Regions from separate parts of the Micromonospora sp. NPDC023737 genome, predicted to be linked through region 1. Evidence: riboswitches for the same ligand, from Rfam matches in the RefSeq annotation. Region 1 holds a riboswitch; the other holds the start of a gene.
The links. Region 1 has a riboswitch for thiamine pyrophosphate ahead of AB0F98_RS27575 (ECF transporter S component). Riboswitches for the same ligand answer to the same signal wherever they lie in the genome.

Region 1 (3,398 bases):
CTCACCGCCGGAGAGGGTGTACGGATTGGCGGCCGCGAGCGCGGTCAGCCGCAGCCGGTCGAGCAGCCCGTCCACCGTGGCGCGGACCTCCGCCTCGGGCCGGCCGGTGCGGCGCGGGCCGAGCGCCAACTCGTCGAAGACCGTGCCGGTGACGAACTGGTGCTCCGGGTCCTGGAAGACCGAGCCGATCCGGGTGGCCAGGGCCGGGGCGCGCCATCGATACGGGGGAGTGCGGGCGTCCCGGCCGGCCAGCTCCGCGCTCGCGGTGACCGTACCGATGCCGGGCCTGAGCAGCCCGCCGAGGAGCAGCGCCAGGGTGGACTTGCCCGCCCCGTTGGGGCCGAGCACGGCGAGCGCCTCGCCCGCGCGTACGGTCAGGTCGGTTTCGGCCAGGCGGGGCGGCAGGCCGAGCCGATCGGCGGTGAGCAGCGCCTCGCCGGGCGCGGCGGCCGCGCGGCGCGTCGGCACGGTGCGGCCCGGCACCCAGACGCCCTCGGCGGCGAGTGCGTCGCCGTGCGCGTCGAAGACCGCTTCCGGCGTTCCGTCGGCGCGTACCCCGCCGCCGGGTTCCAGCACCACCACCCGGTCGACCAGGGGCAGCGCCTCGGCCACCCGGTGTTCGACCAGGATCAGCGTCGTGTCGGCGTCCAGCGCGCTGGCGACCGCCGAACGCACCAGCGCCGCGCCGGCCGGGTCGAGGTTGGCGGCCGGCTCGTCGAGCAGCAGCAGCCCCGGTCGCAGCGCGAGCGCGCCGGCCAGCGCCAGCCGCTGCTGTTCGCCGCCGGACAGTTCGGCGGTGAGCCGGTCCCGGCGGTACGGGAAGCCGACCCGGCGCAGCGCCTCGTCGACCCGGGGCCAGATCTCGTCGGTCGGCACGCCCCGGTTCTCCAGCCCGAACGCGACGTCGTCGCCGCAGCGGGCCATCACCAGTTGGCTCTCCGGGTCCTGGAAGACGATACCGACGCGTTCCCGGGCCTTACGCGGGTCGAGTCCGTCGATCTCGACGGTGCCGCTCTGCTCGCCCGAGTCCTCCGGCAGCAGCCCGGCGAGCGCCGCGAGCAGGGTGCTCTTGCCGGCGCCCGAGGGGCCGAGCAGCAGCACCCGCTCGCCGTGCTCGATGCGCAGGTCGACGCCGCGGACCGCCCACCGCTTCCGCCCGGCGTGCCGCCACCCGAACCCCCGCAGCGTCACCGCGCCCACCGCAATCACCCCTCTCCATCTTCCGGCCGAGTCCCCACCCCCGTGATCATGAAGTTGTTGCCGGATTCGACGGCGTGTCGCGGCAATAACTTCATGATCAACGCGCGGGTGGGGGTCGTGGCTGGGGTTAGATCGCGGCGCGTTCGCGGCCGACGGGGAAGCGGTCCAGAGCGCCGGTGTTCGCCAGCGCGCGGGTCAGCGCCCAGCCGCCGACGCCCGCCACGATCGTCGCGCTGACGACGGTGAGCAGGGCGTACGGGAGCCGGTAGCTCGCCAGGTCGGTCTCGGTGTTCCAGTAGACGAAGTCGAAGACCGCCGCGCTGACGCCGGTGAGCGCGCCGGCCAGCACCGCCGCCGGCAGGCGGAACGAGCGGTACCGGAACGCCGCGAAGGCCAGTTCGGCGCCGATGCCCTGCATCACGCCCTGGACGATCGTGATGCTCGCCCACTGGCTGCCCAGCAGCGCGGACAGGATCGCGGCCACCGTCTCGCAGTAGAGCGCGGCACCGGGCTTGCGGATGACCAGGCCACCGAGCACGGCCGGGACCAGCCAGACGCCGTAGATCAGCGTCTGGGCCGGTGGGAAGAAGGCGAACGCCGCGTCGGTGGCGCTCCAGACCAGGTTCCAGGCCCAGAAGATGACGCCGAAGGCGACGGCGATCACCGACGCGACGACGATGTCGATGGTTCGCCAGCGATTGGTGTCGTTGCTTTTCATCTGTTTGCTCCCAGTTCAGCCGCAGGAACCAGGAGAAGACGCACGCCGCGCCCGGTGGTCACCGGACGGCGACGCGGCTGGAGGTCGACCGAACTCCCTGCGCTGGCATTACCCAGATCAGGTTCGAGGGTCTGCGGGCGTGCCCGCACTCTCAGCGCTGTGCGCTCCCCTGTCGGATGTGAAATTGATACGGAGACGCTAGCACCGTGGGCAGGGGCCGGGCCATGCCGCCCGACCTGGGTAGGCTGCCGATCATGCGCATCGACGCCCGTGGTCTGGAGTTCGTGGTACGCGCCGGCGGCCCGGAGGGCGGCGAGCCCGTCCTGCTGCTGCACGGCTTCCCGCAACATGGCGGAGAGTTCGACGAGGTGGTGCCGGCTCTGCACGCCGCCGGGCTGCGCACGTACGCCCCCGACCAGCGCGGCTACTCGCCCGGCGCCCGGCCGGCGGAGGTCGAGGCGTACCAGCTGCCGGAACTGGTGGCCGACGCGGTGGCGCTGCTCGACGCGCTGGACGTCGAGGCGGCGCACCTCGTCGGGCACGACTGGGGCGCCGCCGTCGCCTGGGCGGTCGCCGCGGCGCACCCCGAGCGGGTCCGGACGCTCACCGCCGTCTCGGTGCCGCATCCGGCCGCGATGGCGTACGCGCTCGCGCACGACCCGAAGCAGCAGGCCCGCTCGTCGTACATGGTGCTGTTCCGCCAGGCCGGGAAGGCCGAGAAGGCGCTGCTCGCGCTGCGGGCGGCAGGGTTGCGGCGGCTCCTTCACGGCGTCGGCGAACCGGCCCGGGTGGCGGCGTACGCGGAGCCGATGCGCGAGCCCGGCGCACTGACCGGGGCGCTGAACTGGTACCGGGCGATGTCGGGGGCTGCGCTGGGCGCCGTCGGGCCGGTGACCGTGCCCACCACGTACGTCTGGAGCGACGGCGACAACGCGATCGGCCGGGGCGTCGCGGAGATGTGCGCGCAGCACGTGACCGGCGACTACCGCTTCGTGGAGCTGCCCGGGGTGAGCCACTGGATCCCGGACGAGGCGCCGGCGCCGCTGGCCGAGGCGATCCTGACCCGGGTACGCGGCACGGCCTGAGCGGGCGTACGCGGCCCGGTGGGGAAATCAGCACGGATGGGACGGAGGAACGATGACTCTGAGCGCCGAGGGCTACCTGGCGGTGGTGACCGAGACGATGAACCGGGTGGCCGGCAGCCAGCGGGAGGCGGTCGGTCGCGCGGCTGACCTGATCGCCGAGGCGGTACGCGCCGACGGGGTGGTGCACGCCTTCGGCACCGGGCACTCCGAGGCGCTCGCCATGGAGATCGCCGGTCGGGCCGGCGGGCTGGTGCCCACCAACCGGATCGCGTTGCGCGACCTGGTACTGCTCGGCGGTGCCCCGGCCGACGTGCTCGGCCCCACCCTGGAGCGGGATCCGACGGTCGCGCACCGCCTCTACGCGCTGGCCCCGGTAAGCCCGCAGGACGTCTTCG
Region 2 (3,398 bases), on a different contig from region 1:
ACGCGCCCGACTCGAACGGGTTCGTGTTGTCACCCGTGGCCAGGTAGAGGTTGCCGGCACTGTCGAAGGTCATGCTGCCGCCGGCGTGGCAGCAGGTGTTGCGCTGGGTGTCGACCCGCAGCACCTGCTTCTCACTCGCCGGGTCGATCGTGTCGCCGGTGACCGTGAACCGGGACAGCAGGTTGCGCGCGATCCCGTCGTTCGGGGCGTAGTACAGGTAGACCCAGTTGTTGGTGGCGAAGTCCGGGTCGAGGCGGATGCCGATCAGGCCGTCCTCGTTTCCGGTGAAGACGTCCAGGTCGACGGCGGTGACCGTGTTGCCGGTGTCCGGCTTGACGATCTGCACCCGGCCGTCGCGCTCGACGTAGAAGACCCGCCCGTCGGGGGCGACGTCCAGCTCCATCGGGTTGCTGGTGTTGCTGTCCAGCGTGACCTTCTCGAAGCTGGCGGTCTTCGAGGCGCCGCAGTCGGCCCCCGCCGCTCCCGCAGCGGTGCGGATGCCGCCGAGCAGGTGGCTCAGGAACTCCGGCTCGGCGTACGACTCGCGGGTGTGGCCACCGCCGGTGTACCACGACCGGCCGCCGTCGAAGTCCTGGCACCAGGCGATCGGGTGGTCGGCACCCATCGCGCCGGCGCCCGCCGAGTAGCTCCGCTCGTCCAGGCTGGCCAGCACGTGCACGTCGGGGCGCGGATTGGACTGGTAGTTGTACCACTCGTCGAACCGGGACCATCGGTCCGGCAGTTCACTGGTGGACGGGTGGGCGTGGTCCTCCACCTTGACCGTGGCCTGCTGGGGCGACGGGTGGCCGGCGAAGTACGCGCCGACCAGGTCGCCGTACCAGCCCCAGCTGTACTCGGTGTCCGATGCGGCGTGGATGCCGACGTAGCCGCCGCCGGCCTTGACGTAGCGCTCGAAGGCCGCCTGCTGGTCGCCGTCGAGGACGTCGCCGGTCGTGGAGAGCCAGATGACGGCCTGGTACTTAGCGAGGTTCGCGTCGTTGAACGCGCCGCCGTCCTCGGTGGTGTCGACGGTGAAGCCGTGCTCCGCGCCGAGCTGCTGGATGGCGGCGATGCCGGTGGGGATGGAATCGTGCCGGAACCCGGCCGTCTTCGAGAAGACCAGCACGGAGAAGGGCTCGTCGGCGGCGGCCTTGGGCAGGGCCTGGGTCACCGGCGCGGCCGCGGCGGCCTGAGCGGCTCGCGTGGTGGTCGCGCCGGCGGTCGGTGCGGCCTGCGCGGCCGACGTGCCGAACAGTGCCGTCGAGGTGAGGGCGAGGGAGAGCAGGATCGCTGTGATGGGTGAGCGGGCACGACGAGTGCGGGACACGCCGCCTCCTATGTCGCGGTGGACAGGGGATCGCGGGGGCCGGCTCGCCGAAGACCGTCCCGGGGGTGGGGTGGTGCGGGCACCGGGCCATGGCGTCCGCACCAACATTTTGTCGAATCGCTGAACAAATTAATTCCCGTTGATGCGTGTCGGGCAAGATGCCGGACGGTAACGGTTTCGCAACGGCAGGCGACATTCCGAACAGGACCGCATGAAGCGCCCCCGGCGGAAGCCCGCCCCCGCTGTAGCCGTCCTCACCCTTGGCAGCGCCGCCGGGTCTGTCGTACGGTGGCGGAGCAAGTGACCCACGGGAGCCCGGTGGACCGGGCTGAGAGGGGGGCTGTCAGCCCCCGACCGTCGAACCTGATCCGGGTAATGCCGGCGCAGGGAGGAGTGTTGCCGTGGCGTCCCTGGGACGACTGCATCTCATCACCGACACCCGACCCGGGCGTGATCCGCTCACCGTGGTCCGGGCCGCCCTGACCGCGGCCCGCGCGGACCTGGTCGTGCAGGTCCGGGTCGAGGACTCCGCCACCGACCGCGAGACGTACGACCTGGCCCGCCGGGTCGTCGCGCTCTGCGCGCCGTACGGAGCGACCTGCCTGGTCAACGACCGGCTGCACGTGGCGCTGGCGGTCGGCGCGGCCGGCGGGCACGTCGGCGCGGACGACCTGCCCGTCGAGGCGGCCCGGCAGGTGCTCGGCCCGACCGCCGTGCTCGGCGCCACCGCGAGGGAGCCGGGCACCGCCGCCGAGGCGGTCACCGCCGGCGCCAGCTACCTCGGGGTCGGCCCCTGCCGGCCCACCCGCACCAAGGAGGGACTGCCCCCACCGATCGGCGTGGCCGGCGTACGGGCGGTGGCCGAGGCGGTCGACGTACCCGTGATCGCGATCGGTGGTGTGACCGCATCCGCCGTACCGGCACTACGGGCGGCCGGGGCGTACGGAGTGGCGGTGGTCGGCGCGCTGTCGGGGGCGGCCGACCCGGCCCGCGCCACGACCGAGCTGATCGAGGCGCTGACGTGCTGAGCGCCCGGTCCACGTCGACCCCTGCCGGCGACGTGGCCCGGGCGGACGTGGCGGTGGTGGGTGCGGGACCGATCGGTCTCGCCGTCGCCTGGCGCTGCGCCGCACGCGGGCTACGGGTGACCCTGCACGATCCCGCCCCGGGCTCGGGTGCCTCCGCGGTCGCCGCCGGCATGCTCGCCCCGATCGCCGAGGCGTACTTCGGTGAACGGGACCTGACCGGGCTGCTGGTGGAATCGGCCGCCCGCTGGCCGGCGTTCGCGGCCGAGCTGACCGAGGCGACCGGTGTCGACCTCGGCTACCGCACCGACGGCACCCTGCTGGTCGGGCTGACCGGCGACGACCTGGCCGAGGCCCGGCGGCTCTGGGCGTACCAGCGGGAACTCGACCTGCCGGTGACCCCGCTGCGCCCCTCGGAGCTGCGCGACCGCGAGCCGGCGCTCGCCCCCCGGGTGCGCGGCGGCGCGCTCGCCGCGACCGATCACCAGGTCGATCCGCGACAGCTGGTGCCCGCGCTGCGTACCGCCGCCGAGCGGGCCGGGGCGGTGCTGGTGCCCGAACCGGTCCGCGCGCTGTCCGACGTGGACGCCGCAGTCACGGTGGTGGCGGCGGGCTGCGGTGCCGCCGCGCTCACCGGGCTGCCGGTCCGCCCGGTCAAGGGGCAGGTGCTCCGGCTCCGCGCGCCCGGTGGCGCCACGCCGGGCTTCCGGCACGTCATCCGGGGGTACGCCGACGGCGAGCAGGTCTACCTGGTGCCCCGGACCGGTGGCGAGGTGGTGGTGGGCGCCACCGTCGAGGAGCGCCGCGACACCGACGTCTCCGCCGGGGCGGTGCTCCGCCTGCTCCGGGCCGCCGTGGACCTGGTGCCGGAGCTGGCCGAGTACGACCTGATCGAGACGGCCGCCGGGCTGCGCCCCGGCACCCCGGACAACGCACCGATCCTCGGCCCGTTGCCGGGTCGACCGGACGTGCTGGCGGCCACCGGGCACCACCGGCACGGCATCGTGCTCACCCCGGTGACCGCCGACCTGATCGCCGACCTCGTG

Region 2: it holds a riboswitch for thiamine pyrophosphate, as region 1 does, so the genes downstream of both, thiE (thiamine phosphate synthase) here and AB0F98_RS27575 (ECF transporter S component) in region 1, are expected to answer to the same signal.

Annotation. Positions count from the first base shown of each region.
Region 1 is NZ_JBFAAL010000018.1:92,859-96,256, forward strand. Features, by position in the region: gene AB0F98_RS27570 (ABC transporter ATP-binding protein) at 1-1,200, opposite strand, end outside; gene AB0F98_RS27575 (ECF transporter S component) at 1,328-1,918, opposite strand; TPP riboswitch at 1,995-2,099, opposite strand; gene AB0F98_RS27580 (alpha/beta hydrolase) at 2,173-3,003, shown strand; gene AB0F98_RS27585 (SIS domain-containing protein) at 3,056-3,398, shown strand, end outside.
Region 2 is NZ_JBFAAL010000002.1:202,750-206,147, forward strand. Features, by position in the region: gene AB0F98_RS06360 (ThuA domain-containing protein) at 1-1,327, opposite strand, end outside; TPP riboswitch at 1,626-1,734, shown strand; gene thiE (thiamine phosphate synthase) at 1,729-2,355, shown strand; gene thiO (glycine oxidase ThiO) at 2,352-3,398, shown strand, end outside.